2 regions of the Xenorhabdus sp. Sc-CR9 genome follow, and region 2 is predicted to be linked to the other one. Evidence: predicted binding sites of a transcription regulator. Region 2 holds the regulator's gene; the other holds the start of a gene.
The links. Region 2 encodes PhoB, which activates phosphate uptake and scavenging genes when phosphate is short. Its sites were predicted from a motif close to CTGTCATAAAACTGNCNNAT; they were not measured.

Region 1: the regulator PhoB is predicted to act here: its motif matches at 5,449-5,468, upstream of phoA (alkaline phosphatase).

The regions. Positions count from the first base shown of each region.
Region 1 is NZ_CAWQTY010000178.1:38,353-45,189, forward strand. Features, by position in the region: gene prfC (peptide chain release factor 3) at 1-524, opposite strand, end outside; gene rimI (ribosomal protein S18-alanine N-acetyltransferase) at 910-1,362, opposite strand; gene AACQ81_RS11135 (DNA polymerase III subunit psi) at 1,331-1,741, opposite strand; gene rsmC (16S rRNA (guanine(1207)-N(2))-methyltransferase RsmC) at 1,884-2,897, shown strand; tRNA gene AACQ81_RS11145 (tRNA-Leu) at 3,124-3,210, shown strand; tRNA gene AACQ81_RS11150 (tRNA-Leu) at 3,257-3,343, shown strand; gene AACQ81_RS11155 (DUF1435 family protein) at 3,437-3,718, opposite strand; gene phoA (alkaline phosphatase) at 3,920-5,356, opposite strand; gene AACQ81_RS11165 (aldehyde dehydrogenase family protein) at 5,551-6,837, opposite strand, start outside.
Region 2 is NZ_CAWQTY010000220.1:4,471-11,307, forward strand. Features, by position in the region: gene AACQ81_RS17450 (AAA family ATPase) at 1-1,716, opposite strand, end outside; gene sbcD (exonuclease subunit SbcD) at 1,734-2,951, opposite strand; gene phoB (phosphate regulon transcriptional regulator PhoB) at 3,223-3,912, shown strand; gene phoR (phosphate regulon sensor histidine kinase PhoR) at 4,034-5,344, shown strand; gene brnQ (branched-chain amino acid transport system II carrier protein) at 5,724-6,837, shown strand, end outside.

The DNA.
Region 1 (6,837 bases), on a different contig from region 2:
CAGCCAACAGGCCATGTAATCGGGCTACAGGCGATCTTCAGCTCGTTTTCCACTTCATCCATCAGTTCCATCGGATCACGGATATCACGATCGAGCTTGTTCATGAATGTCAGAATTGGCGTGTCACGCAGACGGGTAACTTCCATCAGCTTACGGGTACGATCCTCAACCCCTTTCGCGGCATCAATCACCATCAAACAACAGTCAACAGCGGTTAAAGTACGATAAGTATCTTCGGAGAAGTCTTCGTGTCCCGGGGTATCCAATAAGTTAACCAGACAATCTGCATAAGGGAACTGCATCACGGAAGTAGTAATCGAAATACCGCGCTGTTTTTCCATCTCCATCCAGTCTGATTTAGCGTGTTGGTTAGAACCACGGCCTTTTACCGTACCCGCTTTCTGGATTGCCTGTCCGAACAGTAATACTTTTTCGGTAATAGTGGTTTTACCCGCATCTGGGTGAGAAATGATTGCAAAGGTGCGCCGTTTAGCGACTTCTTGCAGAAATGGGGAATTTGACATCAATTGGGATCTTCTAGTTTATATACGGATTGATATCATTTAGGAAGCGGCCTCTGCTGGCCTCCGCCTTCAAATCCGTTGTGTTAATCGTAATTGGCGCTTATTTTCGCTGAACTTGGTACTATAAACAATCAATGATTGTCGGGCTATGTCTATAAATCGATTTTAGCAAAACTGGATATAGTAAAAAGAAATCACTCTCATACATTTCAACTAAACGCGAAAGCACTTTATCAATCGTTGCGCGGGCTCCCAAAGCTAAAAAAGACTCGCTAGTGAATAATTCACCTGATTTATAACCTTTAAATACGCTGCTTCATTGATTGCCGTGCTTTCCCCTATGTGAGAGAATATAAATCAGCCAATGAAAAACAATGAATCTCTGTCAGATTTCACCAAACAACGGCAACGCCATAATAATGGCATCTTCCTTTCCCGCGGCAGTCGGATAATAATTCTTGCGGATGGAGACTTCATTGAAGCCCAAATCCTCATATAAACGGATTGCAGGCCGATTGGAACGCCGTACTTCAAGCCATAGTGTGTTTATTTGCTTTTCAGGCAATATATTGATGAGATAAGCCAGCAATTCCCTGCCATAACCTTTTGATTGATACTCAGGATAAATGGCGATATTAAATAGGGTGGCTTCGTCCATGACATATTGTGTTATTGCAAAGCCGATAATCCGGTCGTTCAACGTTATTTTATAGTTGAGGTAGCGTTCTCCCTGATTGGAGTAAAATGTTTTTTCACTCCATGGAAACGTGTGGCTGGCTTGTTCTATTTGAAATGCCAAGGGAAGATCAACGGGAGTTAATAGAGAAATATTCTTCATAATGGTAAATTTGTTGCCAAAGAGCGCGTTTTGCATTCCCATCAAGAGATAAGTCATTTAATGCCGAGCTTCTCAAAGAAATCCCTTGTATTGATAAGGTAATATCAACTCCCAACAGCCAACATGGGCAGTGGATTGATTCCGAAAGTAGCTCAATATCTTTTGTCGTGATGCAATATACCAATGAGGCGTTAATCCCCATGGCTGTGAAAATATCAGCAAACAATGAATGACTTAAGTCGATATGATCATGAGCAATGATCAATAGACGGGTTGAATCAGGGATGAGGACAGATAATTCACCTTGCAACGCCATCGGGCTGCGCAAAACCCATTGAATGATCCCCAATCGGGAGAGTAATCTGTCACGCTTCGTCATCGTGTTTTATTCCATCTGTCATAAGAAAACAACAGGTAATATATTATCAGAGGGCTTAACTTAGCGCCAATTAGCATGGCACTTTAGTTCTGCCCAACTGGTATTGATACTTGGATAAAGATTTATAAGGAGCTATACATAGATGTCAGTATTAACCCCGGCCAGCGAAGTTATCCTGCGCCATCATGAGCAATTTAGCTCACATCATCTGCTTTTCGCCGGTGATTTACAGGACAATCTCGCAACGGAAATCGAAGCAGCAAGTGTTCGTGTGCATACTAACCAATACCACCACTGGCAATCTCTGATCCGTCAACTCGGCGACAGTGCTCAGTTTGGTCTTGTAGCAGACAGCGCATTTATTAAAGGGTGCGATACGCTGATTTATTACTGGCCAAAAAGCAAACAGGAAGCACGTTTCCAGCTACGTAGTCTGTTTTCCATTCTGCCTACTGGAACAGATATTTTTATTGTGGGTGAAAATCGCAGTGGTGTACGTAGTGTTGATAAATTAATGGAAGGTATTGCAACTTTTCACAAAATTGATACCGCCCGCCGCTGTAGCCTGTTTTATGGTCAGCTTAAAAATCAGGTTCAGTTTGATCAAAACAATTGGTGGAACAGTTATCAGGTAGGTGATACCACCATCAATACATTGCCCGGTGTGTTCAGCCAAGACGATTTGGATGTCGGCAGTCGCTTGCTACTTTCGACATTTGATGCGCCTATTTCTGGCAGTCTTTTGGATATCGCCTGTGGTTCAGGGATTTTGGCAACTGTTTTGGGTAAGAAAAACCCTGATTTGACTCTGACCCTGAGCGATGTCAATGCTGCCGCTATTACATCCAGTAAGGCAACATTGAAAGCCAATAAACTGGAAGGTAATGTTGTTACCAGCAATGTATATTCTGCTATTGAAGAGAAATTTGACTGGATTATTTCTAATCCTCCATTCCATGATGGGTTGAAAACTACTTTGACTGCAACCGAGGATATGATCCGCATGGCGCCAAGCTATCTAAAATCAGGTGGGCAGTTCCGGATCGTTGCAAACGCTTTCCTGCCTTATCCTAGCTTGTTGGATAAAACTTTTGGCAACCATAAAGTCATTGCTCAGACAGGTAAATTTAAAGTTTATCAGGCAACGAAGAGATAACTCAGGCGTCAAATACGATCTCTGTTTTGCCTGCTCCGATTTTATGGGCAGGCAATGCCGCTTTTCTCTATTTTCTCTTTATTTCTTCTTAGTCTCCGCCTGAATATCAACCTGTCGATTTTTACACCAATCACTCTTTTTTCCACTAAATAATGATTGACGCCAGCTATAAAATCTCTAGAATGCGCCTCCATGCTATCCATTTGAGTGATAGTGTCTGATATATGCGAGGGTGGCGGAATTGGTAGACGCGCTAGCTTCAGGTGTTAGTGTTCTTACGGACGTGGGGGTTCAAGTCCCCCCCTTCGCACCAAATCAGACAACTAGCAGTTAAATAAATCGGATAAATGACAGTACCTGCGAGGGTGGCGGAATTGGTAGACGCGCTAGCTTCAGGTGTTAGTGTCCTTACGGACGTGGGGGTTCAAGTCCCCCCCTTCGCACCACTGTTTCATTTTTTCTGTTTGTCTCTATTCTATTTTTTCCGCTTTTCTTATTAGTTTCAGTTCTTTTCTCTGTCTGTTATCCAATGATTTACTTCAAAAATATCCTAAATAACGAAAACTGCCAAACAAACTACACATAACAGCGATACCAGCAGGAAACAACAAGAAATGACGCGCATTACGATGAAACAATAGTACAAGCGTCAAAAGCATCGCGACCTGAATACTGGCCTTGAATTGTTCTATTCCTGCCCCCGCAAGGACTAATACTGTTACAACTAACACTGATACTATCAGGCTGGACAACAGTATGCCCCAGAACCCCGTCATCCTTTGCCAAAATATCAGCTTTAAATTCCGCTTTGCCCGAATCATAATACCCCATAAAATGATAATGATTATCAATATCAAGTATGATAGAGATTTAATCATAAGCGGGAAATAAATGACAGAAATTATCAGAGATAATTTTCAAGAAAAAACGCGGGATAATGCTCCCCGCGTTGTTAATTCAGCGCGTTCAAGATTCGGGAATTCCTGTCGGAATAACTGACGTATTCTTCCCATTTATTACCATTATTGTTTTAAATTCATCGCATCACGTATGGTAAAGAACAGATCCGTTTGATCAGTCAAACCCACGACATTGGCAGCATATGGGCCATAAGCGGCAACACGTAGTTGTGCACCTGTATGTTCTTGACTGTTTCCTTCTGAGTTACCGTAATTTACCGTCATAACTGCGCCATCTTTAGTGATCAGTGAACGGGTTAAACCCGTTGATTTCACATCAGGCTCAATGATCTGGCTGGAGTGCGCGTGATCGGCAGTCACAATCACCAAAGTATCGCCATACTCTTTCGCAAATTTAAGACCAACTTGTACTGCCTTATCTAAAGCAACGGTTTCACCAATCTGGGCACAAGGATTGGCATTGTGATCCTGTTTATCAATTGAGGCACTTTCAACTTGCAGGAAAAAGCCATTTTTATTCTCTTTCAGTAAATCAATCGCTTTCTCTGTCATTTGTTCCAACGTCGGGGCATTAGGGTCTAATTTAGCATTCGCCTTGCACTTTACTGGCTTTTCATTGATATTACCGTGATAAACTGCTTTTGGTCCTTCCCAGGCGACGTTCATATTTCCATCATGGAATAAACCTAACAGAGGCTTTTGTTGATTAGCTTCTTTGATGGCGGATAACGACTTAGCGTCAGTTATCCACTGATATCCTAAATCTAGTGCTTGTTGTTGCAATGTTTTTCCTGCATTGGCACCAGATACTGATTTCTGAATAAAGGATTTTGCCCCGCCACCCAATGTAATATCAGCGCGTGCTACCAGTAACTGTTCCGTAATAGAGCCTTTACCCCCATTTCCCAATGCATCAGAAGGACATTTCTGCAAAGTTATTTCTGGCCCATAGCATTTACGCCCCGTAACATGAGCATACAAAGCCGCTGGCGTTGCATCCTGAATTTCAGCCGTGGTCACATTCCCTGTTGCCTTACCGTTTCTTTTGGCCAATTCCAAAAGAGATGAGTGAGCTTTACCAAAAACATCAATTCCCAATGCGCCGTTATAGGTTTTTACTCCCGTAGCCCAAGCTGTAGCGGAAGCCGCAGAGTCTGTAACATAGTTGGGTTTTTGCGTTTTCTTATCCAGCGAATAATGAGTGTATTGCCCGGTAAATGGCAAGGCATCAATCCCTTTAAAGAATCCACCAGCACCTTCTGCGTAATTACGGGCGATAGTAATCTCAGAATCACCCATGCCGTCGCCGATAAATAGGATCACATTCTTAGCCTTGGTGTTGCTTAAAGCAGCTTTAAGTGTTTCTGTCTGATCCTGTGTGAGACGGCGTGCACCACCAAATTCTGTAATGTTGCCCTGTGCTGCACGCTGTTGCGCGATATGGTTCGAATCGCTGGTAGCCCATGCAGGCACAGTGGCTCCTGCCATCAATACAGTAACCACAGCAGCAAGCAGAATTTTTTCATAATTAGGCGACATAGTGTTTTCCTTGCAATCAGATAAGTAGTAAAAAATCATTACCTTGAATTGCTTGGATAATAGATATGTCACATGACAATTATTTGAATCTATGACGACATTATGATGACAGGAAACGTTCTTCAAAAATAAGGCAGAGCGCCACAGCAGCCAAAAGCCACGCAACGTTCTGCCGATATAGTCAATCTAGTCCATCAATAACGTATCATGACTGACTTAAGTTCGGTGTAGTGTTCAATAAACGCACTACCAAACTCACGACCAATCCCTGAAGATTTCATGCCTCCGAATGGGACTGCGGGGTCCAGGAATGTATGCATATTGATCCATAGAATCCCAGCCTCAATGCGAGGTGTCATGCGCATCGCTTTACTTAGGTCATTCGTCCATAAACTGGCAGACAAACCAAATGGTGTTGAATTCATCATGGTAATCAGCTCTTCCTCATCATCATAACTGAGGAAAGTACCAATCGGCCCGAATGTCTCTTCTTTCATCAATGTATCTTCAGGACTATTGGCTCTGACAATCGTTGGCGCGACAAAAAATCCCGGCCTTTCCAGCGCATAGCCTCCATACACAATTTCACAGCCATCCTGACGTGCTTGCTCAAACAAAGAGAGAATTTTTTCGTAGTGCGGCTTATTCGCCAATGGTCCCATTTCTGTTGATTCGTCGAGGGGGGAGCCAATTTTCATGGCTGACAGACGTTCAGACAATAATTCCAAGACGGCATCCATGTGAATTGATGGAATATAGAAACGTTCCGCAGCAGCACAAATTTGCCCCTGATAGACATATCCCGCTTCCAGGATGCCATCGACAATTTTTTCAACTGCCATATCAGACAGGAAAGCAGCCGCGTTTTTGCCTCCAAGCTCCAGTGTTGTGCGCTTCATTCCTTGCTCCAGCGCAGATTTACCCACGATCACTCCTGTCGGAACTGATCCTGTAAAAGTCACTTTGGAACATTGAGGATGGTTTATCAGGGATGATCCAACACGAGGGCCGGAACCATTGACGATGTTAATCACGCCATCTGGAATGCCAGCCTCTTTTGCCAGCTCTGCTACACGGAGCATGGTTAAGGGCGTATATTCACTGGGTTTAAGCACAATCGTACAGCCACTGGTCAATGCCGCTCCCAATTTCCAGATAGAGATCATTATGGAGAAATTCCACGGAATAATGCCAACCACGACACCAACAGGCTTACGACGAGTAAACGCAGTATATTTTTCTCCCTTAAACGATGGTAACGAAACATTCAGGGTTTCACCGCTGATTTTGCTTGACCATCCTGCAAAGTAGCGTAAGTAATCGGCGGATGCCCCGACGTCAAGCATACGAGATAATTGGATGGGTTTACCCGAACACAGGCTTTCAAGTTGAGCCAATTCTTCACTATTCTTTTGCAGTAAGTCAGCAAGGCGATTTAAACAATTTCCCCGTTCCATCGGAGAAGTTTGTGCCCATATGCC
Region 2 (6,837 bases):
ATAATGTTGCTGTTTTTCTGCTAATTGTTGGTTGGCAGTGGCGATCTGATCCGGCAAGAGCTTGAGGCACTCCTGAGATTGTATCAGTTTGGTTTGATAGTCAGCGATCGCTCTGTCTAATTGCTGGATCTGGGGCAGTAAGATCTCCAGTTGATTCTGTGATGTCAGTTGTTTCTGATAATTTTCTATATTTTTCTGTAACTGTTCCAACGGATGCTTTTGTTGCAAAACAGTAAGTTGGTTTTCAACCTTGATAAGGTTATTGCGCAATATTTGGTTTTGTTCTTGCTGTTTAGCCAATTCTGCATTCAGCTTGTTTAAATGATTGGTTTCGTGAGTGATCTCTCGGGTAATTTGCTGGGTATTTTGCGTGAATTGGTTTATTTTCGTCTGTCGTTCTTGCTGACGGGTAATTAATTGCTTCCATTCAGGCAGCTTGCTGTCCAAATTGTGGTAATAGGGATGTTGCTCGTAATAGGACTCCAGCTTTTTCTGCTCTTTATTCAGTGTGGTTGTATGATCTTGCGTGGTTTGGTGCTGGATTAGGATGTCAGAGTACTCGCGGTTTTGTCTGGTTATTTCTTTCTCAAGTGCCAGTCGTTCTTTTGATTGAATATCAATTTTATGATCGAGTGGCATTACTTGCTCTGAGATGAGCTTTTCCTGCTGATTTTGGAATTGTTGATGCTCTTCCCGCGTTTTTTCTGAATGAACCAATAGCTGTTCCGCAGGTTGCAGTAATGCTTGCTGCTGCCGGCGCTCATTTTCTATTTTTGTATGTTGCTCAATAAGCCGCTGTTTTTCATCAAGAGTACGATTTTGGGCATCCCATAATGAACGGATTTTTTCTGCGGGTTCGCTGTCTGCAAGTTGTTGTAATTGGGGATGTGCTACCTGAATAGCCTGCTCAGCCTGTTGCAAAAGTGACGTATTATGTGACAGTGATTGTTGAAGTTCATTGCGTCGGTAAAGCCACTGTTCAGCTATTTGTAATGCTTTTATTTGCTGGCTGAGCTGGATTTCTTCTGTAATAAGCTGCTGTTGTTGGCTTTGGTATGCTTGTTGCTGTTCTGGTGTGAGCAATTCAATAGAAGATGCTTTGGCTTGCTGAATATTGAGTTCAGATTGTGCTTCTTTATGGCGCTGATAAATTTCCTGGGACAGGATGCCGTAAATTTCTGTTCCAGTTAGTTCTTCAAGAAGGTCTGCCCGATCTTTATCTTGTGCATTCAGGAATGCGGCAAAATTCCCCTGTGATAAGAGAATGGATTTAGTAAAACGGCTAAAATCCAGACCTGTTATTTCGGCAATTTTCTCTTTTTTATCCCGGATCTTATCTGCCAAAATCTTACCGCTTTTTTTATCTGCCAATTCAACCTTCGGCTCCTGAAGTTTGCCATCAGCTTTATTGCGGGCACGGCGTTGGCTCCAGAATGCCCGATAAGCGATACCTTTGACTTCGAATTCCACCTCAGCAAGACATTCGGCAGTATGGTGCGTCATTAATTCATTTTGGGTTGTGGAAATAGTCTCTAATCGTGGTGTTTCATGATAGAGAGCAAGACAAATGGCATCCAGCAAGGAGGTTTTGCCCGCGCCGGTTGAACCCATAATGGCAAATAATCCGTTGCTGGCAAATGGCTCTGCTGTAAAGTCAATTTTCCATTCTCCTTTCAGGGAATTGATATTTTTCAGTCGTAAGCTAAGAATTTTCATGGAATTTGTTCTTTTTGTTAGTGCTGAGAAATATCATCCAGCGTTTGCTTAAATAGGGTAGTCAGGCGTTGTTTTTGAGAAAGATCGTCCATTTCGGCCAGTGCCAGACGCCGTTCAAAAACTTCTTCCACACTCAGTTCAGTGAGTGTTTCTTTATTTTGTTCAGACAATGACAGTTGACGGGCGCTTTTGCTGCGGCGTAGCAGGATAATTTCCACAGGCAACCCTTCGCTCAGAGTTTGGATGCGCTTTTGGATATCGTGAAGATAATCTTGGGTTGCAACTTCAATATCGAGCCAAACAGGACGTTCTCCTTGATACTCTTTGAACGCCTGCAATTGTTCTTCTATTTGCGTAAGGTTGCCACGAATAAGCTGCATAGGCTGATAGCGCGGAATCGGCAAGAGTGTAATGCTCCCGAGTTTATCTGCCTTAAAGTCAACCAGACACACACTTTTTTCCTGATTTACCTCATCAAAACTCAGGGGAATGGGGGAGCCACTGTAGCGAATGTGCTCTGATTTTCCGATGACCTGCGGACGGTGGATATGCCCGAGTGCGATATAGTCAGCAGGCGGGAATGCCTGTGCGGGAAAAGCATCCAGCGTGCCGATGTAAATATCACGAACAGAATCCGTGGTAGAGGCGCCCACGGTGGTAAGATGCCCGGTAGCAATGATTGGCAAGGGTTGAGCAAGTTGTTCCCGCAATGCACAGGCCTGTTGATAAAGTTGGTGATAGTGTTTGGTAATGGCATCCTGTAACGTTTGCTGTTTTTGAATGCCAGACTGCCCGGCCTGACTGGTCATGATATCCCGTGGACGAAGGTAGGGGATCGCACAGAGAACTGCCCCCGGATTACCATCCTTATTATTCAGTACCTTTACTTGCTGTTCTGTGCTTTCGGGTTCAGCACTGGCAATCACCGTCGTATTCAGGTAGGAAAGCAGGGCTTTTGATTCATTGAGCGTGGCGACGGAATCATGGTTTCCCCCGAGAATGACTAGCTGACAGCCTGTAGGCTGTAGCGCTACGATAAATTTATTGTAAAGTTCACGGGCATAGCTGGGAGGGGCACCTGTATCAAAAATATCTCCGGCAATAATTAATGCATCAACCTGATGTTGTATGATTTTTTCAATAAGCCACTGTAAAAAATGCTTATGTTCCGCAGCACGGTTCTTGGTAAAGAAATATTGGCCAAGATGCCAGTCCGATGTATGAATGATTCGCATATTTTATCACCTATGCTCTCTCTTACCCATGATAAGCGCTAATTATAATGGGTGTATAAGGGATGTCCTGCGCAATTTGATTTGCATAATTGAATTTTCGAGCAAGTTCGCATTTACAATTGAAATATGACAAAAGCGTAATGCATTCACTGTGAATGAGTTTGCAGCTTGATAATTGAGGTATAAGGGTTTTCATAAAATTGTCATAAAATTGACTCATAATGACACAAAGTGAATGTTGCTGACTTCAATGATATTGGCAGGATCAACCATGGTTAAACGTATTTTGGTAGTTGAAGATGAAGTACCGATTCGTGAAATGGTTTGTTTTGTACTGGAACAAAACGGTTATCAGGCCGTTGAAGCCGAAGATTATGATACGGCAATAGGGAGGTTATCAGAACCTTATCCCGATTTAGTGTTATTAGACTGGATGCTTCCCGGAGGTTCGGGGATACAACTTATTAAGCAAATGAAGAGGGATAATAATACCAAAACAATCCCTGTCATTATGGTAACAGCGCGCGCAGAAGAAGAAGATCGGGTGCGTGGGCTTGATATCGGGGCTGATGATTATATCACTAAGCCCTTTTCACCCAAGGAATTGGTTGCTCGCGTTAAAGCTGTTCTTCGGCGAATATCGCCTATGGAGGTTGATGAGGTTATTGATATGGATGGGTTAACACTGGACCCATCATCTCATCGTGTTTCCAGTCAGGGGCAGAATGTGGAAATGGGACCAACTGAGTTCAAACTTCTCCACTTTTTTATGACTCATCCAGAACGGGTTTATAGCCGCGAGCAGTTACTTGATTATGTGTGGGGAACGAATGTTTATGTGGAAGATCGCACTGTTGATGTGCACATCCGACGTTTGCGTAAGGCTTTAGAAGTCGGTAAGCACGACAAAATGGTACAGACTGTTCGTGGCACAGGATATCGTTTTTCTACCCGTTATTGACGGTGCTGAATTCGTTTATTGTTGATTGGTCATGTTGGTTTGAATGACTGTAACTGAGTAGTGGGTGGTTTAATGTAATAGAAGTTTCGGGTAATAATGTTTTCATGCTGGAGAAAATAGTGTGCTTGAGCGTTTATCTTGGAAAAAATTGGTCTGGGGCCTTGTGCTTTTTTGTCTGCCTGCGGTCATTTTGTCTCTTTTTGTCGGTCATCTGGCATGGTTACTCGTTATTGCACTATTTCTGGCACTGGGATGGCATGGCTATAACTTGCTGAAGTTATCCGATTGGCTATGGCTGGATCGCAGTTCGTTACCTCCTGCGGGGAGAGGGGGATGGGAGCCTATTTTTTATGGTATCTATCAGATGCAACAGCGTAATCGTAAACGGCGTCGTGAACTCGCGTTATTGATCAAACGGTTTCGCAGTGGCGCAGAATCATTGCCGGATGCCATCGTGATACTTACTACGGAAGGTAACATTTTCTGGTGTAACCGCTTAGCCCAACATTTACTTGGGTTTCGCTGGCCGGATGATAATGGTCAGCATATTTTCAATTTACTTCGTTACCCCGATTTTAGCCGCTATATCATGGCAAATGATTTTTCCCGTCCTTTATCCATTGAGCTGAATAACGGAAATATGATGGAGTTTCGATTCATGCCTTATTCAGAAAAGCAGTTATTGATGGTGGCGCGTGATATTACTCAAAAAAGATTGTTGGAAAACGCCAGACGGGATTTCTTCGCCAATGTCAGCCATGAGTTAAGAACGCCACTCACCGTGCTTCAAGGCTATTTAGAGATGATGCAGGATCAAGAGCTTGATAGTAAGGCCAGCCAGAAAGCTGTCAGTACCATGCAGGAGCAAATCTGGAGAATGGACAGTCTGGTTAAGCAACTGCTGCATCTTTCCAAAATTGAAGCAGGACCACAAGTTGACATGAATGAGATTGTTGATGTTCCCGCTTTCTTGACTTTATTGCAGCAAGAAGCATTAACCTTGGGAAATAATCAGTACGATATTGTGTTTAATATCGATGAAAAACTGAAAGTTTTTGGAAATGAAGATCAGTTGCGCAGTGCTATGTCGAATCTTGTCTATAACGCCATCAACCATACTCCTTTGGGAACAAGAATTGAAGTGAGTTGGCAAAGTGTCTCTCAGGGGGCGCTGTTTAAGGTGGAGGATAATGGCGGTGGGATTGGTGCGGAACATTTACCACGCCTGACAGAACGTTTTTACCGCGTAGATCGTGCACGTTCGCGGCAAACGGGCGGTAGTGGGCTGGGGCTTGCGATAGTGAAACATGCCCTGCATCACTACAATACTCATCTCGACATTTCGAGCGTATTAGGAAAAGGTTCTACTTTTAGCTTTCTATTGATATCTAGACTTATCGTTTTATCTAAAAATAGTTTATATAAAAAATAATAAGTTACATGGAATTAAATGGTAACAAAACGGAAAAATGATTTATTAATCAATATGACTGAAAAAAGTACAAATCATATAGTGTGTATTCAATGATAGATAACAATAATCACTAATTTTAAAAATTAGTTTGGAATATTATTCTGGTTTTTGGTTTGTCGCTTGCCTTTTGACACTATAAAAGTTTTACTTGGGGGCAGTTGTTGGCGATTCTAGCTATTATTATCACTATCGTTCTGTATCTTGCGATTATCAGTGAATATTATGTTGATCACTGACTGTTACATCAGAATTCAGTCTCGCCGGTGAAAATTCAAGTGCTTGCGTTAGTTACTATCACGCATGCAATTCTTTTGGCAAAAATACATTAATAATAATTATGGCACACCGTTTATCATCTAAGGATATTTGGGCATTAGGCTTTATGACCTTTGCCTTGTTCGTTGGTGCGGGAAATATTATTTTCCCGCCTATGGTTGGCTTGCAGGCAGGAGAACATGTTTGGATAGCAGCTTTAGGCTTTTTGCTAACGGCTGTTGGCCTGCCAGTCATCACCGTAATTGCTTTAGCAAGAGTCGGTGGAGGTATTGAAGCACTCAGTTCGCCTATTGGTAAAACTGCGGGTCTGATTCTGGCAACTGTTTGTTATATGGCTGTCGGCCCTTTGTTTGCAACACCAAGAACCGCCACAGTTTCTTTCGAAGTAGGTATTGCACCGCTTACGGGCACAGGAGCACTTCCTTTATTCATCTATAGTGTTATTTATTTTGCGTTGGTGCTCCTGATTTCACTATATCCGGGTAAGTTACTGGATAGCATCGGACATATACTGGCTCCGGTTAAAATCCTGGCTCTGGCGATTCTCGGCATTGCTGCTGTGTTATGGCCAGCAGGTAGCCCTATTCCTGCCGTTGAAACCTATCAAGAAATTCCATTCTCAAATGGTTTTGTCAATGGGTATTTGACGATGGATACATTGGCCGCGATGGTGTTCGGTATTATTATTGTCAATGCAGCTCGTTCTCGAGGAGTTGAAGCTTCTACTTTACTGACTCGCTATGCCATGTGGGCAGGTTTGATTGCTGGTCTTGGTTTGGCTCTTGTGTATCTCTCTTTGTTCAAACTGGGGGAAAGCAGTGGCACATTGGTACCCACTGCTGAAAATGGCGCAGTCATTCTGCATGCTTATGTCCAGAATGTTTTTGGTAACTATGGCAGTTTCTTCCTTGCGATACTGATTTTCATTGCCTGCATGGTTACCGCTGTTGGTTTGACTTGCGCCTGTGCTGAGTTCTTCAGCCGTTATTTACCGTTGTCTTATCGTTCTCTGGTTCTGATTCTGGGCACTTTCTCCATGCTGGTGTCTAATTTGGGCCTGAGCCACTTGATTAAGTTTTCAATTCCAGTACTGACGGCAATTTACCCGCCATGTATTGTGCTGGTATTGCTGAGTTTTACCATAGACTGGTGGCGTAACTTTACACGTATTCTGG